2 regions of the Streptomyces sp. NPDC001868 genome follow, and region 2 is predicted to be linked to the other one. Evidence: riboswitches for the same ligand, from Rfam matches in the RefSeq annotation. Region 2 holds a riboswitch; the other holds the start of a gene.
The links. A riboswitch is a leader RNA that binds a small molecule or an ion and turns the genes downstream of it on or off. The one in region 2 is predicted to bind glycine.
Positions count from the first base shown of each region.

Region 1: another riboswitch for glycine. It lies ahead of gcvP (aminomethyl-transferring glycine dehydrogenase); the one in region 2 lies ahead of gcvT (glycine cleavage system aminomethyltransferase GcvT).

Region 1 covers NZ_JBEOYO010000006.1:294,181-309,742, reverse strand. The annotation lists gene ABT147_RS10560 (sugar phosphate nucleotidyltransferase) at 1-730, shown strand, start outside; gene ABT147_RS10555 (DUF881 domain-containing protein) at 829-1,734, shown strand; gene ABT147_RS10550 (small basic family protein) at 1,731-2,063, shown strand; gene ABT147_RS10545 (DUF881 domain-containing protein) at 2,069-2,944, shown strand; gene ABT147_RS10540 (zinc-ribbon and FHA domain-containing protein) at 3,006-3,977, shown strand; gene ftsR (transcriptional regulator FtsR) at 4,021-4,776, shown strand; gene ABT147_RS10530 (bifunctional nuclease family protein) at 4,861-5,334, shown strand; gene ABT147_RS10525 (MerR family transcriptional regulator) at 5,803-6,486, shown strand; gene ABT147_RS10520 (DNA polymerase IV) at 6,545-7,885, shown strand; gene ABT147_RS10515 (PRC-barrel domain-containing protein) at 8,112-8,480, opposite strand; glycine riboswitch at 8,605-8,701, shown strand; gene gcvP (aminomethyl-transferring glycine dehydrogenase) at 8,875-11,760, shown strand; gene ABT147_RS10505 (DUF5999 family protein) at 11,879-12,079, opposite strand; gene ABT147_RS10500 (hypothetical protein) at 12,478-13,068, opposite strand; gene ABT147_RS10495 (glutamate-cysteine ligase family protein) at 13,641-15,155, shown strand; gene ABT147_RS10490 (CPBP family intramembrane glutamic endopeptidase) at 15,247-15,562, shown strand, end outside.
Region 2 covers NZ_JBEOYO010000052.1:47,478-63,039, reverse strand. The annotation lists gene ABT147_RS38010 (ATP-binding protein) at 1-906, opposite strand, end outside; gene ABT147_RS38005 (Pvc16 family protein) at 903-1,598, opposite strand; gene ABT147_RS38000 (helix-turn-helix transcriptional regulator) at 1,732-2,427, opposite strand; gene ABT147_RS37995 (helix-turn-helix transcriptional regulator) at 2,709-5,867, shown strand; gene ABT147_RS37990 (DoxX family protein) at 6,006-6,458, shown strand; gene ABT147_RS37985 (hypothetical protein) at 6,616-7,272, shown strand; gene ABT147_RS37980 (L-serine ammonia-lyase) at 7,282-8,649, opposite strand; gene glyA (serine hydroxymethyltransferase) at 8,760-10,025, opposite strand; gene gcvH (glycine cleavage system protein GcvH) at 10,044-10,421, opposite strand; gene gcvT (glycine cleavage system aminomethyltransferase GcvT) at 10,556-11,698, opposite strand; glycine riboswitch at 11,734-11,858, opposite strand; glycine riboswitch at 11,859-11,957, opposite strand; gene ABT147_RS37960 (AAA family ATPase) at 12,176-12,844, shown strand; gene ABT147_RS37955 (enhanced serine sensitivity protein SseB) at 12,939-13,715, shown strand; gene ABT147_RS37950 (enhanced serine sensitivity protein SseB C-terminal domain-containing protein) at 13,895-14,683, shown strand; gene ABT147_RS37945 (ABC transporter permease) at 15,001-15,562, shown strand, end outside.

The DNA of each region.
Region 1 (15,562 bases), on a different contig from region 2:
GACGGAGACGGGCGACATGCGGCGGGCGGGGCTGGTGCGGCTGGGCGAGATCGTGGCGTCCTCGCGGGCCGCGTTCGGCGTGCGGTTCGACCCTGTCGGTGAACGGCTGTCGCTCGTCGACGAGAAGGGCCGGATCGTCGAGGACGACCGGGCCCTGCTGGTCATGCTCGACCTGGTGGCCGCGGAGCGGCGCAGCGGCCGGGTGGCGCTGCCGGTGACCACCACGAGGATCGGCGAGCAGGTCGCGGCGTACCACGGCACGCAGGTCGAGTGGACGACCACCTCGCCGGACGACCTCACCCGGGTCGGCGGGGACGAGACGACGATCTTCGGCGGGGACGGGCGCGGCGGGTTCATCGTGCCGGAGTTCAGCAGCGTCTTCGACGGGGCGGCGGCCTTCGTACGGCTCATCGGGCTGGTGGCGAGGACGCAGCTCACGCTCAGCCAGATCGACGCGCGGATTCCGCGGGCGCACGTCCTGAAGCGGGATCTCGCCACCCCGTGGGCGGTCAAGGGCCTCGTGATGCGGCGGGTCGTGGAGGCGGCCGGGGATCGCTTCGTCGACACCACCGACGGTGTGCGGGTCGTGGAGACGGACGGGCGGTGGGTGATGGTCCTGCCGGACCCGGCCGAGGCCGTCACTCATCTGTGGGCCGAGGGGCCCGACGACGCCTCCGCGCAGGCCCTGCTCGACGAGTGGGCGGCCGTGGTGGACAGCGCCGGCCGCTGAACCGTTTCGCACGCGCGCGTGCCGGACAAGCGCCCCCAACGGGGCCTGTCCGGCACGCCGGTGGGGCCATTCGGAGGTAGTGGTCGCGACGTGCGACGATGTGCGGCATGCCGCAGCAGCCCCCCGTTCGGAGCACACCCACGCGCCCGTCGCGTCCGGACGCCTCCATGTCGCTGCTCACCAACGTCATGGATCACAGCCTCGACGACGGATACGCCGAGGCCGCCGCCCGCAAGAAGGCCGCGGGCACCGAGGGCATGCCGAAGACGATGCGGGCCAAGCTGGGGCTCGCGGTCGGGCTGGTGCTCGCCGCCCTGGTGGTGACGGTGGGTGCGGCGCAGGCGCGGATAAGCGCCCCCGTGGTCGCCAAGGAGCGCGAGGAACTGATCGACCGCATCCAGGAGGAGACCTCGGCCGCGGACAAGCTGGAGGACTCCGTGGACGGGCTCCGTGACGACGTGAGCGCACGGCAGCGTGAGGCACTCAAGGACGACGGCGGCAGCGACGCGAACGATCTGACGGGCATCCTGTCGGGCGCCGTCGAGGTGCACGGCCCCGGGGTGCGGCTCGTCGTCAACGACTCCAAGGGCGCCGGCCAGAGCGGGGACGGCGATCCGCGCGAGACGTCCGGTTTCTCGGACACCGGCCGGGTGCGCGACCGGGACATGCAGCGGGTCGTCAACGGACTGTGGGCGTCGGGCGCCGAGGCCATCTCGATCAACGGGCAGCGGCTCACCGCCCTCTCGGCGATCAGGGCCGCGGGCGACGCGATACTGGTCGACAACAAGCCGCTGGCACCGCCCTACACGGTCCTCGCGGTGGGGGACGGGCAGCGGCTGAGCACCAGGTTCCAGAACAGCCCCGACGGGCTGTACCTGCACGCCCTCCAGGAGAACTTCGGTATCCGGACGAGCATCTCCGTCGAGGACGACCTCAAGGTGCCGGCCGCGCCGAGCGTGATCGTACGAACAGCAGAACCCAGCACAGAGAAGGGCACATCGTGATCGCCGTACTGGGCCTCGTCCTCGGAGTCGTGGCCGGACTCTTGGTCCGGCCCGAGGTACCGGCGGTGGTCGAGCCGTACCTCCCCATCGCCGTGGTCGCGGCGCTCGACGCCGTCTTCGGTGGGCTGCGCGCGATGCTGGACGGCATCTTCGACGACAAGGTCTTCGTGGTGTCGTTCTTGTCGAACGTGGTCGTGGCCGCCCTGATCGTCTTCCTCGGCGACAAGTTGGGCGTCGGCGCCCAGCTGTCCACGGGCGTCGTCGTCGTCCTCGGTATCCGTATCTTCTCCAACGCCGCGGCGATCCGCCGGCACGTCTTCCGGGCGTGAGGCCGATGAACGAGCGGGACGAGACGCCGAGGCCGAAGCCGACCCAGGGCGGGGGAGAGGAGGACTCTCCGACGACCCGGCTGCGCCGGGAACTCCCCCAGGAGGTGCCCTCCACGGCCGCCGAGGAGCCCGGTGAGGCTCCTCAGGAGGAGACGAACAAGCTGACCGGGCGGCAGCGGCTGGGTCAGGGGCTGTGGCCGCCGCGCTTCACCCGGGCCCAACTCATCGTGGCGCTCCTGCTGTTCGGCCTCGGCTTCGGACTGGCCATCCAGGTGGCCTCCACCAACGACGACAGCGCGCTGCGCGGAGCACGTCAGGAAGACCTCGTACGCATCCTCGATGAACTGGATGACCGTACTCAGCGTCTGGAGGAGGAGAAGCAGGGTCTCGAGGATCAGCGCACCGAGTTGGAGAACAGCTCGGACCAGGCCGAGGAGGCACGCAAGCAGACGGTCGAGAAGGAACGGCAACTCGGCATTCTGGCGGGCACGGTGGCCGCGCAGGGACCCGGCATCACACTGACGATCGACGACACGAAGGGAACGGTCGAGGCGGACATGTTGCTCGACGCGATCCAGGAGCTGCGCGCGGCCGGCGCTGAGGCGATCCAGGTGAACGGTGTGCGGGTCGTGGCCAGCACCTATCTGACCGATTCCGGTGAGGGAATCAGTGTGGATGGGAACAAGATCACCCAGCCCTTTCGTTTCAAGGTCATCGGCAACCCGCAGGACCTCGAACCCGCACTGAACATCCCCGGAGGCGTGGTGCAGACACTGGAGAAGGAGCAGGCCACCGTGACCGTGCAGCGGGCGGAGAAGATCGTCGTGGACGCCTTGCGAGCGGCGAAGCGGCCTGACTACGCTCGGTCGTCCTCCCAGTGAACCGCAGGTGCATGGGGCCCGTCCGTCGAGGGCATGAGGTTGCGGGGGGTCGGCGCACCGAATGGGTGGTGCGTGGTGGAAACTGTCTGGTGGATACGGACGTTGTGAGGTTGTCCGGGTCGGCCGGTGTGTTCAGTCAGGGTTCGTCCTGCCCCACGGGCGGGTCTGTTTCGGTCAAGGGGAATCGCCCGTGAAGTTGTTTGCGAAGTTGTTCGGCAAGAGCGCGCGAGAGGGCAGCGACAACGCGACCTCCCGTCATCGCGCGCAGCCTTCGGAAGCGGAGGAGCAGGGCGGTGATCGCCCGCTGTTCCGGGACCAGGTCGGTGGTCCGGGAGGTGACATTTCCGGAGGTCAGGGCGCGCCGTCTGTTGACCCTGCCCAGTCGGGCCGCATAGGTTTCGGGGAACCGTCAACCTCAGGTACGGGTGGAGGGTTTAGTTCAGACCCGTATGCGTCCAATGCCCCGGCGGGGCAGCCGCGGCAGGAGGATCCGTCGATGTCGGCCCTGGTGTGTACGAGGTGCGGTAACCGCAACGCGGAGAACAGCCGCTTCTGCTCGAACTGCGGTGCTCCGCTGCGGGCCGGCGCGACCGCCGAGCGTCCGTCCGAGACGACCTCCACGATCTCCATCTCCGGCCTTGAGGCCTACGACTCCGAGGTCACCGGCCAGACCCAGCTGCCGGCGCTCTCCCCCGAGGCGCAGGCCGCCGTCGACGCGCTGCCGCTCGGCTCGGCGCTCCTGGTCGTGCGCCGCGGCCCGAACGCGGGCAGCCGCTTCCTGCTGGACGGCGATCTGACCACGGCGGGCCGTCACCCGCAGAGCGACATCTTCCTGGACGACGTGACCGTGTCGCGCCGCCATGTGGAGTTCCGCCGGGGTCAGGACGGCTCGTTCACGGTCGCCGACGTCGGCAGCCTGAACGGCACCTACGTCAACCGTGAGCGGATCGACCAGGTCGCCCTGCACAACGGCGACGAGGTGCAGATCGGCAAGTACCGGCTGGTCTTCTACGCGAGCCAGCGGGGCTACTGACCCTCCCCCGGACGGTGTCCGGGGGGACCCCCAGGGAAGGTCCATGCTTCGAACAACGAGCGGTGGTGCCGACCACGGCACCGCCGCCGCGGACAGTGGCCTGATGAGCATCGGTACGGTGCTGACCGCTTTGCGCGAGGAGTTTCCCGAGGTAACCATCTCCAAGATCCGTTTCCTGGAGTCGGAGGGGCTCATCGAGCCGCAGCGGACCCCCTCGGGGTATCGCAAGTTCAGCGCCGAGGACGTGGAGCGCCTCGGACACGTCCTCAGGATGCAGCGGGACCACTATCTGCCGCTCAAGGTGATCCGCGAGTATCTGGAGGCCCTGGAGCGCGGCGAGGACGTACGGCTGCCGTCCGTGGGGCGCCAGCGTGACATCGGTGACGGAGAGCGCCTGAGTGAGCTCTTCGGGGAGCCCGAGGAGCCGGCGGCCGCCCGGATCGGGCGTGGCGAGCTGGTCGCCGGCGCCGGGATCGACGAGGAGCAGCTGGCCGAGTGGGAGTCGTACGGGCTGGTGGCCCCGCTGCCGGACGGGTCGTACGACGCCGAGGTGCTCACGGTCGCCACGCTTGTGGTGGAACTGGGGCGGTTCGGTATCGAGCCCCGGCATCTGCGGGTGATGCGGGCCGCCGCGGACCGTGAGGCGGGGCTCGTCGACCAGGTCGTGGCGCCCCTGCGCCTGCACCGCAATCCGCAGACCAGGGCGCATGCGGAGGACCGTACGCGCGAGCTGGCGGGGCTCACGGTCAAGCTGCACGCCGCGCTCGTGCGGAGCGCGCTGGGTGTACGGCTCCGCTGAGAGGCGGTGTTCGCCCGTGGCGGATCGGTGGGCCGATCCGAGCCCGACTACCCAAACATCCCGAGCACGGCCTAGGGTTGCTGTGTGAACGAGCTCGATGTCGTAGGTGTCCGGGTGGAAATGCCCTCCAACCAACCGATCGTGCTCCTGCGCGAAGTGGGAGGCGACCGTTACCTCCCCATCTGGATCGGGCCGGGGGAGGCGACGGCGATCGCTTTCGCCCAGCAGGGCATGGCCCCCGCGCGACCGCTGACCCACGACCTGTTCAAGGACGTGCTGGAGGCCGTCGGCCAGGAGCTCACGGAAGTGCGCATCACCGACCTGCGTGAGGGCGTCTTCTACGCGGAGCTGGTGTTCGCCAGTGGGGTCGAGGTGAGTGCGAGGCCTTCGGACGCCATAGCGCTGGCGCTGCGTACCGGTACGCCGATCTTCGGCAGTGACGGGGTGCTCGACGACGCGGGCATCGCGATCCCGGACGAGCAGGAGGACGAGGTGGAGAAGTTCCGCGAGTTCCTCGACCAGATCTCGCCCGAGGACTTCGGAACGAACAGTCAGTGAGACCGGGCGGGCGGTCGTCCGGGGCTGTGAGGCCTTGACGCCGCCGGTCGTCATCGGTGGCGGGTGCCCGGGTTCGGGGCTCGGGGCGTCATGGACCGCCGGATGCACGTCGTGGCGGCCGAGAGACGTCGTGGCGGACGGGACGGATCGCGCGTGCTGCCAGTGGGAGACGGTCGCCAAGGGCGGGCTGGGACACGGTCGGCGTAGCTGGTCCGAGACTCCGGGGCGAAGGTGCCACGGGCGCCGGTCCGGGCGGTGGGAGACGTCGTCCGGGGCTCGGCACATGCCATCAGCCCATGCACGGTCGGTCGGCTCCGCCGGAGCGCATTCGGCTAGCCTTTCCCCGCGGGAGGGCACGGGAAACCACTCTCAGGGTGATTATCACTCGGCGTGGCGAGTGCGGTGGTCGTTGACGCGCCCCAGGTGGCTGCCTACCGTCGATGAGGCAGGTCAAGGACGGAGGTCGGCGTGAGAAGCAGCGGCGACGGTACGGCTGGGGGTGCCCCCGGACGCAGGCTGGGGGACGGCGGCCCGTACCCTCCCCCAGGCTCTCGGCTAGGCTCGAGCTGGGGGGACCCCCATCACAGCAGCGCGGCCGGTCACGTCCCGCAGCGGCCCACGGCTGTGCAGGACAGCGCGGAGGCGGCCCCCGAGCCGCACGAGAGCGTCGGCTACCGCGGCCCCACCGCGTGCGCGGCCGCCGGCATCACCTATCGGCAGCTCGACTACTGGGCCCGTACCGGTCTCGTGGAGCCGAGTGTGCGGTCCGCCCAGGGCTCGGGGACACAGCGGCTCTACAGCTTCCGGGACGTCGTCGTCCTGAAGATCGTGAAACGGTTCCTCGACACGGGGGTGTCGCTCCAGAACATCCGCACCGCCGTCCAGCACCTGCGGGAGCGGGGCTTCAGCGATCTGGAGCGGATGACGCTGATGAGCGACGGCGCGACGGTCTACGAGTGCACCTCGCCCGACGAGGTCCACGCCCTGCTCCAGGGCGGCCAGGGGGTCTTCGGGATCGCCGTGGGGGTGGTCTGGCGTGATGTGGAAAGCGCTCTCTCGCAGTTGCACGGCGAGCGGGTCGACACGGGGGAGACGCTCATGGGCCACAACCCGTCGGACGAACTGGCGCGACGGCGGAACCGGGCGGTCTGAGCAACTCCGCCGCCGCCGCTTCGGGGCGTTGTCAGTGGCGTAGGGCAGCATCGGAGAGGTGAGAACCGCGCCGACGATCCTGCATCTCGACATGGACGCCTTCTACGCCTCGGCGGAGCAGGCGTCCAAGCCGAGTCTGCGGGGGAAAGCCGTTGTCGTGGGCGGGCTCGGGCCGCGTGGGGTGGTCGCGACCGCCTCGTACGAGGCGCGGGTCTTCGGGGTGCACTCGGCGATGCCGATGGGGCAGGCGCGCCGGCTCGCGCCGAACGCCGCGTATCTCACGCCGCGCTTCACGTTCTACCGGGCGATCAGCGATCAGGTCATGGGGCTGTTGCGTGATCTGTCGCCGCTGGTGGAGCCGCTGAGTCTGGACGAGGCGTTCGTGGACCTGGAGGCCGGGGGCACGGCCTGGGACGAGGAATCGGCGCGGCTGGCGGGCGCGCGGTTGCGCGCGGACATCCGGGCGGTGACCGCGCTGACCGGATCCGTGGGGCTCGCGGCCTCCAAGATGCTCGCGAAGATCGCCTCCGAGCAGGCCAAGCCGGACGGGCTGGTGCTGATCGAGCCAGGGACCGAGCGGGAGCTGCTGGGCCCGATGTCCGTGCGGATCCTGCCGGGGGTGGGCCCTGCGACAGGCGACCATCTGCGGCGGGCCGGGATCACCACGGTCGAGGAGATCGTGGAGGCGGGGGAGGACGAGGTCGTACGGCTGCTGGGGAAGGCGCACGGGCACGGGCTGTACGCGATGGCGCTGGCGCGGGACGACCGGGCGGTGGTGGCCGAGCGGGACACCAAGTCGGTGTCGGTGGAGGACACGTACGACGTGGACATCCATGACCGGGTGCGGGTCCGGATGGAGGTGCAACGGCTCGCGGACCGGTGTGTGCGCAGGCTGCGGGGCGCCGGGCTGTCGGGGCGGACGATCGTGTTGAAGGTACGGCGGTACGACTTCTCGACGCTGACCCGGTCCGAGACCCTGCGGGGGCCCACGGACGACCCCGCGGTGGTGCGGGAGGCCGCGGGGCGGTTGCTGGAGTCCGTGGACACGACCGGTGGGGTGCGGTTGCTGGGGGTGGGGGTGAGCGGGCTCGCCGACTACACGCAGGAGGACCTGTTCGCACAGGCTGCGGGGGAGCCGGAGCCTGTGGAGGAGGAGGCCGGCTCCGACGTGGAGGTGCCTGTGGCGGAGGAGGGTGCGGGTGCCGAGCGGCAGTGGAGGGCCGGTCATGATGTGCGGCATGCCGAGTACGGGCACGGGTGGGTGCAGGGGAGCGGGCTGGGGCGGGTGACCGTGCGGTTCGAGACGCCGCACGATGTGGAGCCGGGGCGGGTGCGGACGTTCAGGACCGATGATCCGGGGCTGGAGCCGGCGGAGCCGTTGCCGTTGGTGCGGGGTTGAGACTGGGCAGCGCCGGTCCGCGCCGCTGTGGCTGCGCGCCGTTGCGGCGGGATCGAGAGACCGGGATCAGGAGGGCGCCTGAGGGGTGGGTCGATGACGGCGATCGGGCGGCTGCGGGTGTGTGGGGGCTGGTCGCGCCCACGCGGCGGAGCCGCGAATCGGAACAGCCCCGCGCCCCTGAAAGCGACGGCCCTGCGGGCCGAAAGAGCAGGGGCGTCGCCCCGGATCAGGTGTTGTTCTTGCCTGTCGTGTTGCCGAAGTCGTGGTCCGGAGGCGGGGGTGGGGCTATGTCGAGGCCGTAGTGGTGGTAGAGCTGGAGTTCCTGTTCGGGGGAGAGATGGCGGCCTACGCCGAAGTCGGGGGCGTCCTTGATGAGGGCGCGGTCGAAGGGGACGCGGAGGGTGCCTTCGACGAGTTCGCTGGGTTCCAGGGGGACGAAGCAGTCGCGGCCGAAGAGGCCCATGCGTATCGCGGCCCACTCGGGGATGCCGGTGGCGTCGTCGAGATAGACCTCGTCCACGGTGCCGATCTTGCTGCCCTTGCGGTCGAACGCCTTGCGGCCGATCAGGTTGCGCGGATCCATATCGGTCTGCACGGGCCCTCCAAGTGGTCGCAGAGGGGTCGCGAATCATCCCTCACCACTACGAAAAGGCACATCGGGGAAGGCGGCCACTCGAAGACCCGTGCGGTGCCCGCGCTGATACGCTGGCAGCGGCTGCTGACCCCGTGCGGGAGAGTCCTCCGGACACCATCCGGAGGCGCCGAAGGAGCAAATCCTCCCCGGAATCTCTCAGGCCCACGTACCGCACGGACGAGGTCACTCTGGAAAGCAGGGCGGGTGTCACGGCTTCCGCTCTCACCGACGGTGAAAGCCGGTTCGTACCCTGGACCGGTGAAGCTCTCAGGTTGAGATGACAGAGGGGGAGGCCCTCGGGGCACCCGTGCCGTGGTGCCCCTCGACGGTCGTGTCAGACCAGGAGGCCTCCGTAATGACCGCCCATCGCATTCCGCTCTCGGAGCTCGAACAGGGAATCCCCTTCGAGCGGCGCCACATCGGACCGGACGTCGAGGCCCGGGCCAAGATGCTCGCGCACGTCGGGTACGGCTCGCTCGACGAGCTGACGGCCGCCGCGGTCCCGGACGTGATCAAGAACGCCGAGGCGCTGGACCTTCCCGGTGCGCGTACCGAGGCGGAGGTGCTCGCCGAGCTGCGTTCGCTCGCGGACCGCAATCAGGTGCTCGGCTCGATGATCGGGCTCGGGTACTACGGGACCTTCACCCCGCCGGTCATCCTCCGGAACGTCATGGAGAACCCGGCCTGGTACACCGCCTATACGCCGTACCAGCCCGAGATCTCCCAGGGGCGGCTCGAAGCGCTGCTCAATTTCCAGACCATGGTGGCCGAGCTGACCGGTCTGCCCACCTCCGGCGCCTCCCTGCTCGACGAGGGCACCGCCGCCGCCGAGGCCATGGCGTTGTGCCGGCGCATGGGGAAGAACAAGAAGGGCCTCTTCCTCGTCGACGCGGACACGCTGCCGCAGACGATCGCCGTGATCGAGACCCGGGCCGAACCGACCGGCGTCGAGGTCGTCGTCGCGGACCTGAGCGCCGGGATTCCGGCCGAGCTCGCCGAGCGGGAGATCAACGGGGTGCTGCTCCAGTACCCGGGCGCCTCCGGTGCCGTACGGGATCTGAAGCCGGTCGTCGAGCAGGCGCACACGCTCGGCGCGCTCGTCACCGTCGCCGCCGACCTGCTCGCCCTCACCCTTTTGGCCTCACCCGGTGAGCTGGGCGCCGACATCGCGGTGGGGACGACCCAGCGGTTCGGTGTGCCCATGGGCTTCGGCGGGCCGCACGCGGGCTACATGGCCGTACGGGAGAAGTTCGCGCGCAGTCTGCCCGGGCGGCTCGTCGGGGTCTCCGTGGACGCGGACGGACACAAGGCGTACCGGCTCGCCCTGCAGACGCGGGAGCAGCACATCCGCCGGGAGAAGGCGACCAGCAACATCTGTACGGCACAGGTGCTGCTCGCCGTGATGGCGGGTATGTACGCCGTCTACCACGGGCCCGAGGGGCTTCGGACCATCGCCCGGCGTACGCACCGGTACGCCACCGTGCTCGCCGCGGGGCTCGCGGCCGGTGGGATCGAGGTCGTGCACGGGGCGTACTTCGACACGCTCACCGTGCGGGTGCCGGGGCGGGCCGGTGAGGTCGTGGCCGCCGCTCGGGAACATGGCGTGAACCTGCACCTCGTGGACGCCGACCTGGTGTCCATCTCCTGCGACGAGACCACGACGCGGGCACAGCTCGGCGCCGTGTGGACCGCGTTCGGGGTGGAGGGGGACGTCGAGGCCCTCGACGCCACCGCTGCGGACACGCTGCCCGGGGCGCTGCTGCGGTCGGACGACTACCTCACGCACCCGGTGTTCCACGACCACCGCTCCGAGACCGCGATGCTGCGCTACCTGCGCCGGCTCGCGGACCGGGACTACGCGCTGGACCGGGGCATGATCCCGCTGGGCTCCTGCACGATGAAGCTCAACGCGACCACCGAGATGGAGCCGGTGACCTGGCCGGAGTTCGGGCAGCTGCACCCGTTCGCGCCCGCCGGACAGGCGCAGGGGTATCTCACGCTCATCCGTGAGCTGGAGGAGCGGCTGGCGGAGGCCACCGGGTACGACAAGGTGTCGCTGCAGCCGAACGCGGGCTCCCAGGGCGAGCTGGCCGGGCTGCTGGCCGTACGCGGCTACCACCGGGGCAACGGCGACGAGCAGCGGACGGTGTGTCTCATCCCGTCCTCCGCGCACGGCACCAACGCGGCGAGCGCCGTCATGGCGGGCATGAAGGTCGTCGTCGTGAAGACCGCCGGGGACGGCGAGATCGACGTCGAGGACCTGCGGGCGAAGATCGAGCAGTACCGCGACGAGCTGTCCGTGCTGATGATCACGTATCCGTCGACGCACGGGGTGTTCGAGGAGCACGTCGCCGACATCTGCGCGCAGGTGCACGACGCGGGCGGCCAGGTGTACGTCGACGGCGCCAACCTCAACGCCTTGGTGGGTCTCGCCAAGCCCGGGCACTTCGGTGGCGACGTCTCGCACCTGAACCTGCACAAGACGTTCTGCATCCCGCACGGCGGCGGCGGTCCTGGCGTGGGCCCGGTGGCGGTGCGCGAGCACCTGGCGCCGTATCTGCCGAACCACCCGCTGCAGCCGGCGGCCGGCCCGGAGACGGGCGTGGGGCCGATCTCGGCGGCCCCGTGGGGTTCGGCGGGCATTCTGCCGATCTCGTGGGCGTACGTCCGGCTCATGGGCGGTGAGGGGCTCAAGCGGGCCACGCAGGTGGCGGTGCTCAGCGCCAACTACATCGCGAAGCGGCTGGAGCCCCACTACCCGGTGCTGTACACCGGTCCGGGCGGGCTCGTGGCGCACGAGTGCATCATCGACCTGCGGCCGCTGGCCAAGTCGACCGGGGTGAGCGTCGACGACATCGCCAAGCGGCTGATCGACTACGGCTTCCACGCGCCGACGATGTCGTTCCCGGTGGCCGGGACGCTGATGATCGAGCCGACCGAGTCGGAGGACCTCGGTGAGCTGGACCGGTTCTGTGAGGCGATGATCGCGATCCGCGCGGAGATCGAGAAGGTCGGCTCGGGCGAGTGGCCGGCGGACGACAACCCGCTGCGCAACGCTCCGCACACCGCGGCCGCGCTCGGCGGGGAGTGGAAGCACGCCTACACGCGCGAGGAGGCGGTCTTCCCGGCCGGGGTGTCGCCCACCGACAAGTACTGGCCGCCGGTGCGCCGGATCGACCAGGCCTTCGGCGACCGGAACCTGGTCTGTTCCTGCCCGCCGCTGGACGCCTACGAAGAGTAGTCGGACGCGGACACGCGTCGGGGCCGGTTCGGAGAGTGCTTCTCCGGCCGGCCCCTTCTTCTGTCCGGGCGGACGTCCTGTGCGGGGACGCTCGCCCTGCCGCGCACGTGAGTGCGGCTCAGGCGGCTGTCATCACCGTGCCCATCGGGCGGTGCGGCGCGATGATCTGGCCGTCCGGCAGGAGCTCACCGGTGTCCTCGAAGAGCAGAACGCCGTTGCAGAGCAGGCTCCATCCCTGCTCCGGGTGGTGCGCCACGAGTCGGGCGCCTTCCCGGTCGGCGGATTCGGCGGTCGGGCACAGTGGCTGGTGCTGGCACATGGTTGTTGGGATCTTTCGGTTTGTCGTGTGGTCTGAGATGGCTGGTTCGTCTGTCCCGCGGCTTGAAGCCCCGTTCATGGCCGCCCCCCGTTGTGATAAATCGGTCCGGTCCCAGTGTTGCCCCACGGGCGTCAATCCGCAGGCATTTCGCAGCACGGCTTCTTCACAGGTTGATGACGCATCCGCCGCGCGGACGGTTCATCCCCACCACACTGTCCCTTCGGGTGGTTCGCAGTGGTCGGATGGGGCTAGTCCGGTGGGGGAAGAGTGCGTGAATGGCTCGTACGAGCGTATTGGCGCCCGAAAGAGCGGGAATTCCGGCAGTGGGAAACAAGCGCCCCGCCACCGGGATTTCGGTGGCGGGGCGCGAGCGGTCGAATGCGGGGGCGGCCGGGCTTTCAGGCGGGTGATCCCAGAAGTGGCACGGGTGCGGGTGTCAGCCGGGTGGTCAGTACCGGGAGGAGATCGGCGACCCGGTGCGGGCGGTGGGCCGCGATGCCGGGCGGTGCGGGCGCCAGCGGGACCAGCAGGTCGGTCGGTGCCGGATGGCCGGTGGCGCCGTCGGCGGTGGGGTCGGCGTGCAGCCAGAGCGTGAGCATGTACAGCTCGGGCACCGACAGCAGGCGTGGCTGGTAGGGCTGCTGCATGACCTCGGCCTGGCGCAGGGCGCGCTCGGTGGAGGTGATGTACGGGCCCTCGAAGAAGTGCGAGAACGCCCAGCCGTCCGGGGTGAGCCGGGTCTCGGCGGCGGCCACGGCACGGTCGCCGCAGCGGATCAGGAACCGCCATCCGGTGAGCCGGGTGGTGCCCGTGCCCTCGGGGGTGATCCGGTCGAGTACGTGGACGGGCAGGGGGAGTTCGGGGGTGGCGGGGCCTTGGGCGTTCTTCAGGGAGGGGGTTCGCGCCTCGTGGACGGCGGTGGGGGAACCGAGTGCCGTGAGGACGGTGCGCAGGGCGGGCGCGGGAGCCGGGGGGACATGCAGCGGCATGGTGGGTCGCCTCTCAATTCGACAGGCACGGTGGCGCGAGGGCGGGGGCGGACGGCGCTGTCAGCTCTCGGGGATCGGAGAGACGGGTGCCCGGGGTCCGGTGCGTGGGTTGGGTCCGCCGCGCGTGGCAGGACGGCAGGACCGAGGACCGCGAGTGCCGTTCTCTCAGCCTCGTTTGCGAAGTTTATACGACACGTGTTCACACGAGGTTTCGTCTAGCCGTTCCGGATATGAAGAGCAAGGCGGTATCCGGTCGCCGGAACATGGATGGCACCCCGTTTTCCCAGGGGGGTGCGTCGGTGACCTCGGATTACCGTCGCGTAGCGGACGGCCGGTTCTCGTCGGCGCTTTTCACGAAAGGTCACCGGGCAGAAAGCGCGTGCTCATTCTTGCCCGCTGAATGTGCCAGAAGCACGCCGAGTGAATAAGGTCGGAGGTGACCGTGCTCAGCCTAGCGTGTGCAGGTCGCGCGCAGGACGTTATCGGTGGCTCTGCCTGGGCATCATCATCCGTGGACCCGGGACAACCAGTGGCCGAGTCATCGGCCTGCCCATCCGAGGAGGGACACTTCGATGGGGGAGAAGGTCGTGGCGGGGCCGTTTGGCCTCTCCGATCGCCAGCAGTACCGCGACAAGCTCCACCAGTGCCTGGCGGGGCTGGCGCGGCTGCTGGAGGAGAAGCGGTTCGACCGCCCCAGGAACCTCATGGGTGTGGAGATCGAGCTGAACCTCGTCGATGGCGACGGTCTGCCGAGAATGATGAATGCGCAAGTACTGGAGCGGATTGCGAGCCGAGATTTCCAAACAGAACTCGCCATGTTCAATCTGGAAGTCAACATTGCGCCACATCGCCTGGACGGTCGCGTTTTCGACCAGCTTTCCGAGGAGCTGCGCACCTCCCTCGCGTATGCCGACCGCAAGGCGATCGAGGTCGGCGCGGGAATCGTGATGATCGGCATTCTGCCGACGCTGGACCGGGACGACCTGGTCTCCTCGAATCTCTCCGCGGGCGACCGGTACACCCTGTTGAACGATCAGATCGTCGCCGCCCGCGGTGAGGACTTCACCCTGGACATCGACGGGGTGGAGCGGCTCGTCTGCACCTCGAAGTCCATCGCGCCCGAAGCCGCCTGCACCTCCGTGCAGTTGCACCTCCAGGTCACCCCGGGCCGGTTCGCCGATGTGTGGAACGCCGCCCAGGCGGTCGCCGCCGCGCAGATCGCCGTCGGCGCCAACTCGCCGTTCCTGTTCGGGCACGAGCTGTGGCGGGAGTCGCGGCCACCGCTGTTCCAGCAGTCCACCGACACCCGGCCACCCGAACTCCAGGCCCAGGGAGTACGGCCCCGCACCTGGTTCGGGGAGCGGTGGATCTCCTCGGCCTACGACCTCTTCGAGGAGAACCTGCGCTACTTCCCGGCCCTGCTGCCCATCTGCGACGAAGAGGATCCGATCGGCGTCCTCGACGCGGGCGGGGTCCCCTCACTCGCCGAACTCACCCTGCACAACGGCACGATCTACCGCTGGAACCGCCCCGTCTACGGCATCGCCGACGGGGTCCCGCACCTGCGCGTCGAGAACCGGGTGCTGCCCGCCGGGCCGACCATCACGGACGTGATCGCCAACGCGGCCTTCTACTACGGCGTCGTACGGGCCCTCGCCGAGGAGTCGCGGCCCGTCTGGACGCGGCTGCCGTTCGAGACCGCCGCCGCCAACTTCGACGAGGCCTGCCGGCACGGCATCGAGGCGAAGTTCCAGTGGCCGCGCGGGCGCTACGGCGGGGTGGGCCCGGTGGACGCCGTGAACCTCGTACGGGACGAGCTGCTGCCGCTCGCCGAGGTGGGGCTGGACGCGTGGGGGGTCGAGCCCGTCGACCGGGACTTCTACCTCGGCGTGATCGAGGAGCGCTGCCGGCGCCGGGTCAACGGGGCGTCCTGGCAGGTGGAAACGTTCCACCAGGCTCTGGCCAAGGGCCTCGCCCGGGACGCGGCACTGGCCGCCACCACACGGCGGTACGGCGAGCTGATGCACTCCGGGGAGCCGGTCCACAGCTGGCCCGTCGGGCTGCCGGAGCCGGTGCCGCTGGGCTGAGGGAACCGTCTGTGAGGCAAGCCGCCGGAATGCTCCGGACCGCCGCGGGTGATGATGGACCTTCGGCGGGGACGGACAACTGGAGGCGTGGGTGCAGGGGCAGGCGGAGTCGGTGGAGGGTGCGCTGCCGGGGGAGCGGCCGGGGCGGCGGATCCTGAGGGACGAGACACTGCTCGTGCTCGCGGTCTCCCTCGGCGCGAGCGGGGTGTCCGCGCTGATCAGCTTCATCGGGTCGGTCACCAAACCGGGTGGGCTGAAGGACCAGGCGGCGACCATGAACGCCTCGGCCGCGCCTGGCCGGCCCTGGCTCGACCTCGCGTGGCAGCTCTTCGGGATCACCACCGCCCTGGTGCCCGTCGCCCTGGTCGCGCACTTCCTGCTGCGCGAGGGCGCGGGGCTGCGCACCC
Region 2 (15,562 bases):
CAGATCCTCGTCGGCCGCCGGGGGCGTGAAGTGCAGCGCCTCCAGCCCCGCCGCACTCAGGGCGGCCGAGGCACGCATCAGCCCGTCGCCCTCACGGTGCTCCCGCAGATGGACGGTGACCGGGGCGGCGGCCAGCCGCGCGGCCAGCCGGGCGGTGAACCCGCCGTCCTCCACGGACGAGGAAGAGGAAGGGGGCGTGGAAGAGGACGAGGGCGGGGACGAGGCGCGACCGTCACGGTCGGACGGGGACAGAGCCGGGGCCGTGGCCGGGGTCGGGGTCGGCGGCGCGAGCGGACGGACCGGGCCGACCAGCGCCGCGTCCAGCGTGTCGTCGCCGAGCAGATGCGCGACCAGCCGGTCCGGCACCCGCAACGTCCGCCCGAGGAAGGGGCGTTCGGGCTCCTCGATGCTCAGCAGCCCGAGCGCGCTCAGCGGAGCCGAGGGCCGGAACCGGGCCCGTGCCGGGGCGAGATGCGCGGGCAGCCCGCACAGATCGAGCGCGAGCCCGACGGTGGCCCGACGCCTGCTGACGTCGTCGTTCAGATACCCGTAAAACTGCTCGTAGGAGCGGTCCAGATCGGGTGCCAGGGCGATCAGCAGGATCCGCGTGTCCAGCTCGGTGAGCCCGAGCCGCTCCGCGAGCCGCTCCAGCGGTCCGTCCGGGGCGGTCTCCAGGTCCGGGAAGGCGGACGGGTGCGACCCCGCCGACGGCCCCAGCAGATGCCGTACGCCCTCCTCGGACAGATACAGCCCCCGCAGCGGATCACCCGCAGTCGGGTCGCCTGCGGCGCGCTCGGCCACCAACTCGGCGACGCGGTCGCGCAGCCGGGCGAGCCGGAGGAGCAGCGGGTCGGTGCCGGGGGAGGTGAGGGCGGGCGGGGAGGCGGGGGAGGCGTGCGTGGTCACCGCTGTCGTTCTCCGGTGCCGGGTGCGGCCGTCGGACGGTCCCCCTGGTCCCCGGTGTGCGGGGCGGACGCCAACCGGCCGGGCCGGTGGGCGCGTTCCTCCGAGCCCTCCAGGGAGCCGTCCATGCCGCGTACGCGGATCGCCGCGCCCTCGGTGACCGGGGGACCGGCGTCGTACTCGGGGAAGGCCGGGAAGGGGACGGTGACCACGAGGTCGAGGGACGGCTTCATCTCGCCGCCCAGCGCGGACCAGACCTCGGCCAGGGACCGCGACTCGGTGTGCAGCCCCGCCACCGAGAGCGGCAGGGTCAGGCCCAGCGCGCCGAGCGCGCCCGGGAGTTCGTCGGCGGGCAGCAGCTCGTGGGGCAGCAGGGTGGCCAGCACCGCGGAGAGCAGCCGGTGTTCGTCCTGGGGCTGTTTGGTCCAGGCGGTGACCAGGTACGACAGCCGGAACCAGCGGGGCGGCTGCCGACGGCGTACGACGATGTCGCGCTCGTCGCGGACCGGCATGTGGCCGCGCTGCCGACGGGAGACGTCCTCGCGGATGTCGTACAAGTAGGTGTTGATGGTGGGCGCGTTGCGCCGGGCCGCCCAGTCGCGGGTCGGGGCCTCGAAGGAGACCTCGATACCGGAGCCGGCCAGGGCACCACCGCCGATCAGTCCCTTGAGGACGTCGTCCACCTCGTGGATCACGGTCGTGCTCCTGCTGAGTCGTGTGCCTGTCCGCCGATCCTGCGTGTCGCGCGGGCCCCGCCACCAGACACGCCGGGGTCGTCCCGGGGGCAGAGCGCGCTGCCCAACCGGCCGGTTGGGTCTGCCCGTTCGATCAGATGTAGCCTTCCCGGAGGGCATAGGCCACCGCGTGTGCCCGGTTGCGGAGATGCAGCCGGGTGGTGAGCCCGTGCATCACGTTCTTGACGGTGCGTTCGGAGTAGGAGAGCTTGCTCGCGATCTCGCCGGTGTCCATCCCCTCGGCGACGAGCCGGAGGACGTCGATCTCACGCGGTACCAGGCCGGACAGCGGCGCCCCGCCGCGACCGGCCACGGAGCGCTGCAACGTCCCCACCTGGTTGATCAGTCGGCCGAGCAGATCGGCGGGCAGGTCGCCGTCGCCGCGCGAGGCCGCGAGCACGGCCTGCGACAGCCGGTGCGCGGTGGCCTCGTGGCGCCACACGATGGCCCCGACCCCGCACTCGATCACATCGAGCAGCTCGGTCTCCCGGATCAGGCTCACCACCAGGACGGCCCGCGCCCCCTCGCTGCGCACCATCCGGCGCAGCGCGGACAGCAGTGGCTCGTCCGGTGTCTCACCGACCAGTACGGCGACGGTGCCCGGCCGTACCTCGGCGTCGTCCACGAGGTCGATCACCGGGTGCCCGCGCAGCTGGCTGAGCACTCCGGCGCGGGAGAGCGGGTCGAGGGTGTGGACCACGACGGGGATACGGCGCCGGGTCTCCTGGTGCTCCGCCGGGACGGTGGCCGTGGCCGCCGCCGTGTCCGCGGTCCGGAATGTGCTGCGCAACCGTTTCTCCCGTATGCACGAAATCGCCGCTCCCGTGAGGGGAGTGGCCGATGGGCTCGATTAACACTTCTGTGTGTCGTGTGCGCCGGGCAATCGTGGAGGACCACGAGATGCACCACGAGATCGACCACGGGACCGACGACGGGACCGACAACGAGCTCCGCCACGGCACCACGCCACCGACCCTCCACGGACGGTGCACCGCGACGGCCCGTGCCCCGTCTACGGAAGTGGAAACGGAAACGGAATCGGAAAACGACAGTCCACGACAGGAGACAGCGATGTGCGCGCCGGAACCGCTTCTCGAACGCCGTGAGCCCCTGGAACTGCTGACCGTCGAGGCCGCCCGCGCCCGGACCGGCTCCGGCCGTCTGGTGCTGCTCCGGGGCGCCACCGGCACCGGCCGCACCGCGCTCCTGGAGGCCGCCGCGGAGCACGCGGCGGCGAACGGGATGCGTGTGCTGCGGGCCCGCTGCTCGCCCGAGCACAGCTCCGTCCCCTTCGACACCGTCTTCCAACTCCTCGCCCACGGGCCGGAGTTCGACCAGGCTGTGGGCGAGGCACCGGACCCGCCGGGCACCCAGCCGCACCGGGGCAGGCCCGCGCGGCTGTGGCGGCTGCTGCGTTCCTACGCGGCCGAGTCCCCGCTGCTCGTCGCCGTGGACGACGCCCACTTCGCCGACGCACCCTCCCGCCGCTGGCTCGTCGAGGCCGTCCGCCGCATCGACCGGCTGCCGGTGCTCCTGGTGGTCACCGAGCGCAGCCAGTACGACATCGACCCCCCGGCGGACGGCCTCGCGCACGCCCTCTCCCCCGCCCTCGTGCACACCCGCACCCTGGCCCCGCTGAGCCCGGACGCCGGGACCCGGCTGGTCCGTTCCGTCCACGGCGGCGCCCCGCCGGAGTGGGTCGACGCCTGCTTACGCGCGGGCGCGGGCAACCCCCTGCTGCTGCGCGCCCTGCTGTCGGACCTCCACGACATCGCCCCCGGGACCTTCCCGGCTGCCCTTCCGGACACCTGCGCGGCGCTCTACCCGGGCACCTACGCCGCCGCGGTGTCCTGGTGGCTGGACAGCGCCGGGCCCGCGACCACCGGCATCGCCCGCGCCCTCGCCGCGCTGGACGACGAGGACACCCCCGTACCGGCCGACGCCGACCTGCTCGCCCGGACCGCCGACGCCGACCCCGCCCGCGTGTCCGGCTGGCTCACCGCGATGACCGGCCTCGGCCTGCTGCGCCCCGACCCCGGGGGACGGCCCCGCTACGCCCACCCGCTGCTGCGGGACGCCGTGCTCGGCGGCTGGGCCGGCGCCGAACGGCAGGCCGCCCACCGCCGGGCCGCCGAGGCGATGCTGCACCGGGGCGACCCCACCGAGGCCGTCGCCGGACAACTGCTGCGCTCCGCCCCCGTCGGCGAGGCCTGGGCGACCGGCGCCCTCCTCGACGCCGCCGACCACGCCGTCCGCGACGACCGCAGCGACGACGCCCTCGCCTACCTCCGCCGCGCCCTCGACGAACCGATGCCGGCCGCCCGCCGCACCGTGGTCCTCACCGAACTGGGCTCCCTGGAGTACGCCACCGTGCGCTCCACCGCCGGCATCCCCCGGCTCGCCGAGGCGATGCGGCTGCCCGGCCCGCCCCGGGAACGCGTCCACGCGGCCGTCGCCCTGGGCACCGCCCTGGCCCGGCGCGGCGAGGCCCGCGCCGCCGTCGACGTACTGCGCGGTCTGCGCGACGAACATCTGACGGGCCACCCGGACCTGATCCGCACCGTCCAGACCGCCTCCGCCCTGCTCTCCGACCACGACCAGGGCGTACGGCAGGAGGTCTACCGCTGGCTGCGCGAGACCGCCGAACGCACGCCCCAGCTGGTCGGCACCGCCGGACAGGCCCTCCTCGTCCGCTACGAGGCCACGGCGGGCCTGATCTCGGCGGCCTCGGCGATGCACCGCGTCCGGGCCCTCCTCGCCCGGCCCGCCGACCCGCCGTCCGAGGCCTTCCTGCTGGGCACCGCCGCCGCCGTCGCCCAGTGGGCCGACCAGCTCGGCGAGGCCGAACGCCTCGTCCACCGAGGGCTCGGCGGCCAGCGCGCCTCCCTCCTCCACCCCATGCACCTGGCCCTCCTCAACGTCCGTATCGACATCGCCGCCGCCCGGGGCGCCCACGAGGAGGTCCTCGCCGACCCCGAGGTCGCGCGCGCGGTCGCCGGCCGCCCCGAGTCCGCCAACGCGCTCGCCCACGGGGTCATCGCCCTCGTGGAGACCGGCCGCACGGACGAGGCCGCCCGCCTCGCCGACGGCTTCGCGACCCAACATGCCCACGACTCCTGGGAGTTGAACCGCTTCCTCTACGCCCGGGGCTTCCTGCGCGCTGCCACCGGCGACCCCGCCGCCGCCCTCGACGACTTCCTGGAGTGCGGCCGCCGCCAGTCCGCCCGGGACGTCACCAGCCCCGTCGTCACCCCCTGGCGCACCGCCGCCGCCGACTGCCATCTCGCCCTCGGCCGCCCCCACGAGGCCCTCTCCCTCGCCGAGGAGGAACTCCGCCTCGCCACCGTCTGGAACACCCCCCGCGTCCTCGGCCGCGCCCTCTCCGCCCTCGGCACGGCGACCGGCGGACGCCGGGGCCTGGAGCTGGGGGACCGGGCGGTACGGGTGCTGCGGCAGGAAGCCGACGGCGTGCCCGAGGAGGCCGCCGCGGCGGCCGGGGCCTCGGTCGTGGCACTGAGGAGCGCCGTCGCGGGCGCCGGCGGCCGGGTGTCGGCCCAGGTCGGCCGGCAGCACGGCGGATCACGCGCGACGGCGACGGCCGTGCACGGCTGGACGCTGGGCACGGACCCCGCACGGCCGGTGGGCGGAGCCTTCACGTCCCGCACGGGCTCGCTCGGCGGCGCGGCCGAGGCACCGGACATGGATGGCCACGCGGCCGAGGCACCGGACGGCGAATGGGCCGTGGCGCCGGACCGAACGGCGGTGGAGACGGAGTCGATACCGCAGTCGATACGGCAGTGGACACCGCAGCCGGCACCACAGTGGACGCCACAGGCGATACCGGAGTTGATACCGGCGCTCCTGGCACAGGGGCGGGGGCTCGCCGCGTCCGGGGAGCGGGCGCGGGCCCGAGACGCCTTCCGGGAGGCGGCCGAACGCGCCGAACGCCTGGGCGCGCTCCGCCTCCGCGCGGTCGCGGAGGCGGCCCTGCGCGAGGGCGGCGCCCGCCGCACCACGGCCGCCCTGACCGGCCCGTCCGCGCTCACCGCGGGCGAGCGCCGCATCGCCGAACTCGCCGCGCAGAGCCGTACGAACACCGAGATAGCCGAACTCCTCCACCTCGCCCGCCGCACCGTCGAAACCCATCTGACCAGCACCTACCGCAAGTTGGGCATCCGCCGCAGGGCGGAACTCGGCGCGGCCCTCGCGAACACCGGGGAGCGCCCCTGACCGATCCGCCAGGGGCGTCACGGCCGTACACCCGCACCGCGACGAACTTGCCGACGCAATCCTTGAACCGGAGGCGGGGCGTATGCGTAGGAGGAACCGGGAGCACCCACGCGTAGCCGACACCTCCGAGGAGTACCCATGAGCAGAACCCCGAGCCTGGACGACTGGCTCACGACACGCCAACCCCTCGTCCTCGGCCTGTTCCGCATCGTGCTGGGCCTGCTGTTCGCCAGCGAGGGCGCCGCCACGGTCTTCGGGATCCTGGACCGCAAGGCGAGCCCGGTCGGCGACTGGCCCTTCTGGTATGCCGGGGTCATCGAGCTGGTCTGCGGCGTCCTCATCCTCCTCGGCGTCGCGACCCGGCCCGCCGCCTTCCTCAGCTCGGGGATCATGGCCTTCGCCTACTTCACGGAACACCAGAAGGACGGCCTCTTCCCCCTCCAGAACGGCGGCCTCGCCCCCGTCCTCTTCTGCTGGGGCTTCCTCCTCCTGGTCTTCGCCGGCCCGGGCGCCCTGTCCCTGGCGGGCCTGACCGGCCGCGAGACCGCCACCAGCCCCGGCTCCCACCGCGTCACCGGGCCGTCCCGCTGACCTCGTCCCGGTGAACCGGCCCCCGGTGACCTCGTCCCTACGTGGAACCACGTAACCGGACACGCAGCTTCGCCGCCGGGGCGCGCGGGCCCGAACCGGAGCCGACGGGCGGGGATATCGTGCGAGGCCCGCTGCCGTCGCCCCGAGGAGGCACCCGATGGGCGCTCGTTCGTTCATGCTCGCGACCCGGATACCGATGTCGCGCGAAGGCTTCGACGAGTGGCTGCGCACACCCCTGCCCGGCCTCGGCATCATCGAGAACCCGTCGGCGATGTACACGGGATGGGCCGTCGACGGCGCCGACCCGGACTGGGCCCTGACCGGACTAGCCGCCCATTACCCCGCGGCGGCGGCCGCCGTCCGCGCCGACCGGACCAGGACCCCCCGGGACCTGCTCGCCCCACGCGCCGCCCAGGGCTTCACCCTGCTCCGCCACCGGGGCGAGGCGCTGGAGGCCTATCTGTACGACTACCACGGCGACGAGACCGGTACCCAGACCGCCCTGCTGATGCTGGCGGGCGCGGGCCGCTTCGCCCACCCCGGCACCGGGACCCCGGTCATGTACTGGGGCGGCGACGTCCACCCAGGCCTGCCCATGAACGGCGACCGCCCCCTCGCGGTCCTGCTCGTCACGGGCGCCCGTTCCCGATTCGTCGACACCTACCCGCTCGACACCCTGCTCGCGCACCTGACGCCGGTCGAGACCGACTTCCTCACCGCGACCGCCTACGGGGACGGGGCCGGGACCGACGAGAACCCCGCCCCGAACACCCCCGACCTGCTCGACCCGGCCCTACGCGCGCCGACCCCCTGAACGTCCCGCTCAGCACTCGATGATGTTCACCGCGAGCCCGCCCCGCGCGGTCTCCTTGTACTTGACGCTCATGTCGGCGCCCGTGTCCTTCATCGTCTTGATGACCTTGTCCAGGGACACCTTGTGGGTGCCGTCGCCGCGCATCGCCATCCTGGCCGCCGTGACGGCCTTCACCGCGGCCATGCCGTTGCGTTCGATGCAGGGGATCTGGACGAGGCCGCCGACGGGGTCGCAGGTGAGGCCGAGGTTGTGTTCCATGCCGATCTCGGCGGCGTTCTCGACCTGTTCGGGGCTGCCGCCCAGCACCTCCGCCAGCGCGCCCGCCGCCATGGAGCAGGCGGAGCCGACCTCGCCCTGGCAGCCGACCTCGGCGCCGGAGATGGAGGCGTTCTCCTTGAAGAGCATGCCGATGGCACCGGCGGCGAGCAGGAAGCGGACGACTCCCTCCTCGTCGGCGCCCGGCACGAAGTTGATGTAGTAGTGCAGGACGGCCGGGATGATGCCGGCCGCGCCGTTCGTCGGGGCGGTGACGACCCGGCCACCGGCCGCGTTCTCCTCGTTCACGGCCATCGCGTAGAGCGTGATCCACTCCATGGAGCGGGCCAGCGGGTCGCCCTCCGCCCGGAGCTGACGGGCCGACATGGAGGCGCGGCGGCGTACGCGCAGACCGCCCGGCAGGATGCCCTCGCGGGACATGCCGCGCGAGACGCAGGCCTGCATCACCCGCCAGATGTCGAGGAGCCCGGAGCGGATCTCGTCCTCGGTGCGCCAGGCCCGCTCGTTCTCCAGCATCAGCGCGGAGATCGACAGACCCGTCTCCTTGGCCACCCGGAGCAGCTCGTCGCCCGTGCGGAAGGGGTACTTGAGGGGCGTGTCGTCGAGCTTGATGCGGTCCGCGCCGACCGCGTCCTCGTCGACGACGAATCCGCCGCCGACGGAGTAGTACGTCTTCGACAGAAGTTCGGCGCCACCGGTGTCGTACGCCCAGATCGTCATGCCGTTGGCGTGGTAGGGCAGCGTCTTGCGGCGGTGCAGGACCAGGTCCCGGTCGAAGTCGAAGGGGATCTCGTGCTCGTCGAGCAGCCGGATCCGGCCCGAGCCCCTGATCGCCTCCACCCGGTCCTCGGCCGACTCGACGTCCACCGTGCGCGGCGAGGCGCCTTCCAGGCCCAGGAGGACGGCCTTCGGGGTGCCGTGGCCGTGACCGGTCGCGCCGAGTGAGCCGTACAGCTCCACGCGTACGGCGGCGACGCCCGCGAGCAGTTCCTCGTTGCGCAGCCGGCGGGCGAACATCCGGGCGGCCCGCATCGGGCCGACCGTGTGGGAGCTGGACGGGCCGATGCCGACCGAGAACAGGTCGAAGACGGAGATGGCCACGGTGACTCCTCAGAACGGGGGAGGGTTGTGCAGGGGGTGGGGCACCGCGCTCGTTCCCCAGTGTGCGCGGTGCCCCGGAAAAGCGGGACTACGTACCGATGAAGTCGGGGTTACTTCCCCAGCCCCGGGTACAGCGGGTGCTTGTCGGCGAGGGCCTTGACCCGGGCCTTCAGCGCCTCCGCGTCGTACGACGGCTTCAGCGCCTCGGCGATGACGTCCGCGACCTCGGTGAAGTCCTCGGCGGTGAAGCCGCGGGTGGCCAGGGCCGGGGTGCCGATACGCAGCCCGGAGGTCACCATCGGCGGACGCGGGTCGTCGGGGACGGCGTTGCGGTTGACGGTGATGCCGACCTCGTGGAGCCGGTCCTCGGCCTGCTGCCCGTCCAGCTCGGAGGCGCGCAGGTCGACCAGGATCAGATGCACGTCGGTGCCGCCGGACAGGACGTCGACACCGGCCTCCCGGGCGTCCGGGGCGGTCAGCCGCTCGGCGAGGATGCGGGCGCCCTCGACCGTACGGAGCTGGCGCTCCTTGAACTCCTCGGAGGCCGCGACCTTGAAGGACACCGCCTTCGCCGCGATCACATGCTCCAGCGGACCGCCCTGGAAGCCGGGGAACACCGACGAGTTGAGCTTCTTCGCGAACTCCTTCTTCGCCAGGATGATCCCGCCGCGCGGACCGCCGAGGGTCTTGTGCGTGGTGGAGGTGACCACGTCCGCGTACGCGACGGGGTTGGGGTGCAGCCCGGCCGCGACCAGACCGGCGAAGTGCGCCATGTCGACCCACAGGTAGGCCCCGACCTCGTCGGCGATCCGCCGGAACTCGGCGAAGTCCAGCTGACGCGGGTACGCCGACCACCCCGCGATGATCACCTTCGGGCGGTGCTCCTTGGCGAGCTTCTCCAGCTCGGCCATGTCGACCAGTCCGGTGGCGGTGTCGACGTGGTAGGCGACCACGTCGAACTGCTTGCCGGAGAAGTTCAGGCGCATGCCGTGGGTGAGGTGGCCGCCGTGGGCCAGGTCCAGCCCGAGGATGGTGTCGCCGGGCTGGGCCAGCGCGAAGAGCGCGGCCTGGTTGGCCGAGGCGCCGGAGTGGGGCTGGACGTTGGCGTACTCGGCGCCGAACAGCTCCTTGATCCGGTCGATGGCGATCTGCTCGGTGACGTCGACGTGCTCACAGCCGCCGTAGTAGCGGCGGCCGGGGTAGCCCTCGGCGTACTTGTTGGTCAGCACCGTGCCCTGGGCCTCCATGACCGCGACCGGAGCGAAGTTCTCCGAGGCGATCATCTCCAGGGTTGACTGCTGACGGTGCAGCTCGGCGTCGACGGCGGCGGCGACCTCCGGGTCCAGCTCGTGCAGGGGCGTGTTCAGAAGCGACATGCGTACGACCTCGTCTTCTCAGCCGGCGGTGTGGGCGACGTACTCGTCGGCGGAGAGCAGATCGTCCGGCTCCTCCGCGACGCGTACCTTGAACAGCCAGCCGCCCTCGAAGGGGGCGGTGTTCACCAGCGACGGGTCGTTGACGACGTCCTCGTTGATCTCGGTGATCTCACCGGAGACCGGCGAGTACAGGTCGCTGACCGACTTCGTGGACTCCAGTTCGCCACAGGTCTCGCCCGCGGTCACCGTGGAGCCCACCTCGGGGAGCTGGGCGTAGACGACATCGCCGAGCGCGTTCGCCGCGAACTCCGTGATGCCGACCGTCGAGACGCCGTCCTCGGCGCCCGACAGCCACTCGTGCTCCTTGCTGTAGCGCAGCTGCTGGGGGTTGCTCATGGCCTGAATTCTCCTGTACGCGGGGGAGTGATGATGAAGGGGGGACTGCTGAAACCGCTGGTGAGCAGCGTGAATGTGCCCGGCGTCACGCTCGGGGTCCGTACGGACGCCGCTTCCGGACGACTACGAAGGTGTCACTTCCGCCGCTGGTAGAACGGCAGCGCCACGACCTCGTACGGCTCGTGACTGCCCCGGATGTCCACGCCCACACCGGTGGTGCCCGGCGCGGAGTGCGTGGCGTCGACGTACGCCATGGCGATCGGCCTGCCCAGGGTGGGGGAGGGGGCGCCGGAGGTGACCTCGCCGATCACCTGGCCGTCGGCGACGACCGGGTATCCGGCGCGCGGCACCCGGCGGCCCTCGGCGACCAGCCCGACCAGGACCCGCGGCGGGGCGGAGGCGGCGCGCTCGGCGGCCTCGGCGAGCGCCGCACGCCCGACGAAGTCGCCCTCCTTCTCGAACTTCACGACCCGCCCGAGCCCGGCGTCGAAGGGCGTCAGCGCGGTGGACAGCTCGTGCCCGTACAGCGGCATCCCCGCCTCCAGGCGCAGCGTGTCCCGGCAGGACAGCCCGCAGGGCACCAGGCCGGCGCCCTCGCCCGCCTTGGTCAGCGCCTGCCACAGCTCGACGGCGTGCTCCGGCTTCACGAACAGCTCGAAGCCGTCCTCGCCGGTGTACCCGGTGCGCGCGATCAGCGCGGGGACCCCGGCGACCGTGCCGGGCAGGCCCGCGTAGTACTTCAGGCCGTCGAGGTCGGCGTCGGTGAGGGCGGCCAGGATGCCGGGCGACTCGGGGCCCTGGACGGCGATCAGCGCGTACGCGTCCCGGTCGTCGCGCACCTCGGCGTCGAACCCGGCGGAACGCTCGACGAGCGCGTCCAGCACCACCTGGGCGTTGGAGGCGTTCGCGACGACCATGTACGTCGAGGAACCGGCCTCCGTGTCGGCGAGCCGGTAGACGATCAGGTCGTCGAGGATGCCGCCGTCCTCGCGGCAGATCATGGTGTAGCGGGCGCGGCCGGGCTTCACCGCGCCGATGTTGCCGACCAGCGCGTGGTCCAGCAGCGCGGCGGCCCCCGGGCCGGTGACGGTGATCTCGCCCATGTGGGAGAGGTCGAAGAGACCGGCCTTCGTACGGACGGCGAGGTGCTCGTCGCGCTCGGAGCCGTAGCGCAGGGGCATGTCCCAGCCCGCGAAGTCGGTCATCGTCGCGCCGAGCGAACGATGCAGGGCATCGAGCGCCGTATGGCGCGGTCCGGCGGTGGGGCTGTTGCTCATCGGTTCTGCTCCCAGGGCATGACAGGCGAGGGCGTTCCTCCCCATCTGTCATCGGAACCTGAGAGGTTCACCACGACCGTACGTACTGGTGGTCGTGGTTTGCACCTTGGGTGGGGCCGTCCCCTGCGGAAGAGAGGTGCGGCCCGCTTTTCAGATGTGCCTCGCCCGCGCGGTATCTGGGCCTGAGAGATTCAAGGGAGGGACTTGCTCCTTCGGCGCCCCAGCGCACTGCTGCTGGGAGCTCTCCCGCGCGGATTCAAGCGGCCGGTATGCAGTTGGCGCGCACATCATTGCACGCATCGACGCGGTGCGGCAGGGGGACCTTTCACAGGTGGGGGAACGACGAGAACAAGCAGACACAGCGGTCCGTAGCACTCTTGTGGCAATACGAGGACTGAATCAGGAGGGATCGGGCATTACCTTCTCTTTACAGTCTGTGGGGATGGGTCTCCCATACCCCTGGGGAGGACGATCACGGTGAACAGGACCACGGCGTATGCGACGACCTCGGGCATCGCCATGCCCAAGCAGCCCGTCGCACCGGCCGGCGAGGCGTGCGGCCCGTTCCCGAGGGCGGTCGTCCGCGATCTCAGGGAGCGTGCCGGGCGCAGCCCTCACGGGCTGTCCTTCGAGCCGGACGACCTGGTGGTGGTCACCGGGCTCCCCGGCAGCGGCAAGTCGACGCTGATGCGGCGGGCGGTGCCCGGCGTCCGCATCGACTCCCAGGACACCCGCGACCGCTTCGACGCCCGCTTCGGCCACCGGCTGCCGTACGCGGCCTACCGGCCCTTCGTCCGTCTCGCCCACTACGCGGGGCTGCGGCGCGCCCTCCGCTCGGGGGAGGGCATCGTCGTGCACGACTGCGGGACACAGGCGTGGGTGCGGAGCTGGCTCGCGCGCGAGGCCCGCAGGCGGGGCGGCACCCTGCATCTGCTGCTGCTCGACGTCACTCCCGGTGAGGCCCGGGACGGACAGCGGGAGCGCGGACGGGGGGTCTCGCGGTACGCCTTCGCCCGGCACCGGGGCGCCATGACCCGGCTGCTGCGGGCGGTGGAGAAGGGGCGGCTGCCGAAGGGATGCGGGGCGGCGGTGATCATCGACCGGGCCGCGGCGGACGTCCTGAAGCGGATCGACTTCGTGGGGTGAGACGACGGGAAGGCTCCGCGGCGGCCCCCGAGTCCTTCCGAAGCAATTAAGGTGCAGCTACAACAGCATCACGGAGCAAAGCGGTAGGCAGCAGATGGACTTCCCGGCGGACTTCCCGGCACAGGCGCATCCCCATGGGCACGGAGGCTGGCCCGGCAATGAGCTGGAGGAGGTGCTGTCCGCCTCGCTCGGGGTGCCCCAGGCCGGGGCCCGGATCGTGGAGGTGCTGGCCCGCAGCTTCGTCTGGGTGCCGCTGCCCGAGGGCGGCGGTCCGCAGAGCGGCCAGCTGGATCTGCCCACGATGGAGGTCGGCGGCCAGGCGTATGTGCCGGTCTTCAGCTCCGAGGAGCAGTTCCGGCAGGTCGTCGGCAACCACATGTCGTACACGATCGCCCCGGCCGTCGAGTTCGCGCGCGGTCTGCCCCCGCAGATCGGCCTCGCCCTGAACCCGGACGGTGTCGTGGGCATCCCGCTGCCGCCGCCGGCCGTGGCCGAGCTGTGCCGGGCCGGGCGGACCCCGCTGGACGGCTCGGCGAACGGCGCCCGCGTCCGGCTGTTCGAGCCGGACTGGCAGGACGACCCCGTGGACTTCCTCGCCGCGGCCTCCACCGAGTTCGCCGGAACCGGAGTGGTCCTCTCCGCCCGCCGCTGCCTCGCCGCCATCGAGACTGCCGACCCCGTGCTCTTCATCGGCGTCGAACTGGGTTCCTGGGAGGCGGACCGCACCCACCCCCTGGCCGCCCTCGGCCGAGCCCTCGCCAAGGCCCCCGTCCCCTGGCCGGTCAACATGGTCTTCCTGGACGTCGCCCAGGACCCGGTGGGCGACTGGCTGAGGGAAAGGGTCCGTCCCTTCTATCAACAGGGGTACTGACAGCGCCCCCAAAGGGGCGCGGGGCTGTATCGATATGCGGCTCCGCCGCGCGGGCGCGACCAGCCACAACGCACCCGCGGTCCGCAACGCACAACAACCCCCGAGCCCTGACCGGCTCAACCCGCACACCACCTAAGCTGGTTCCTATAACCAAGGTCCAACAGGGAAGGGCGGCCAACGTGAGCGCGAGCGGCATCGCCACCGGGCAGGTCGAGCACATGCTGCGCCAGGTGACGCCCGGGCGTTACGACGCCTACGAGGCGCTGCTGCGTGCCCTCGCCTCCCCGCCCTCCGGCCAGATCTGGATGCTGCTCTGGCACGGCCAGGCCGGCTCCCCGGACGCGCAGTACGGGAACATGGAGGTCGACGGCTTCAACTACGCCCCGTGCGTCACCTCCGCCCAGGAACTCTCCGCCAGTGGCTGGAACCGCAGCTACGAGGTCGTCGACGGCCTCGACGTGGCCCGCACCCTCTACCCCGACCACTACGGCCTGTGGCTGAACCCGCACGCGCCGGGCGGCGGCCTCGGCATCCCCTGGCTCGATCTGCGCCGGATCGCCACGGGCCTGGAGCGGCAGCCCGCCGGCCCGCTGCGGCTGTCCGAGCCGGCCATCGAGATCCCGCAGTTCTACGCCCTGCTGACCCAGAACGCCCACCGCACCCCCGCCGTGCGCTCGCTGCGCCGCGCCTGGGTGCAGCCCGCGCTCGGCGCGCCGTATCTGGCCATCGGCCTCGACGTCTACGACACCTCGCCGCCCGCCGTGGACTCGGTGCGGGCGATGATGCAGCAGTCCATCGGCGCGGTCCCGGACGGTCTGCCCGTCTCCACCGTCGCCATGTCCGACGAGTACGACCCGGTCGCCATGTGGCTGCGGGCCGGCGCCCGCCCCTTCTACGACCGCGAGGCCCACGCCGCCCCGGCACAGGCCCCGGCGGCGGGCGGATACGGCTACCCCGGCGGCTACTGAGCCGCACCGGGGCGGTTCCCACCGCTCAACAGAGCGTCACGTCCGGATAGCGGAACGCCGCTGGCCACATCACGGTTGCGCATACATTCGCCGCCGGGTCTGGTGCCTGATCGCGCGACCGTTGAAGACTCCCCCAGAGCGATGGGGGGATCGGGCGAACACGCTGTTCATACGGTGAAGTTCGATGCCGTACCTCCCCCTCGTACCCATCAGTAGTCACAGAGCAAGAGAGCAGCAGTGGTGACGGACCGCACCGCAGACCCGGGCGGCCGTCAGGCACAGTCGGCAACCACCGGCACGGGCAAGCACGAGGGACGATGACCGCACCCATTGAGACGACCGGATCGCAGGCCGAGGCGCAGCCCGAGGCCGTGCTGGCAGGTGTCGAGGCCAAGAAGATCGAGGGCCGTTCACTCGGCCAGATCGCCTGGACCCGCTTCAAGCGCGACAAGGTGGCGGTCGCGGGCGGTGTCGTCGTCGTCCTGCTGATCCTGATCGCGGCCCTCTCCCGGCCGCTGCAGTCGATGCTGGGGCTCGACCCCAACACCTTCAACCAGGATCTGATCGACGCCAACACCTCCCTGCCCAAGGGCGACTTCGGTGGGATGAGCTGGGACCACCCACTCGGGGTCGACCCCAAGTTCGGCCGTGACATCCTCGCCCGCATTCTCGAGGGCTCCTGGGTCTCCCTGGTCGTCGCCTTCGGCGCGACGATCCTGTCCAACGCCATCGGAGTGGTGCTCGGCCTGGTCGCCGGCTACTACGGCGGCCGGGTCGACACCATCGTGAGCCGGCTGATGGACACCTTCCTGGCGTTCCCGCTGTTGCTCTTCGCCATCGCCATCTCCGCGACGCTCCAGGGCGGCGCCTTCGGCCTCA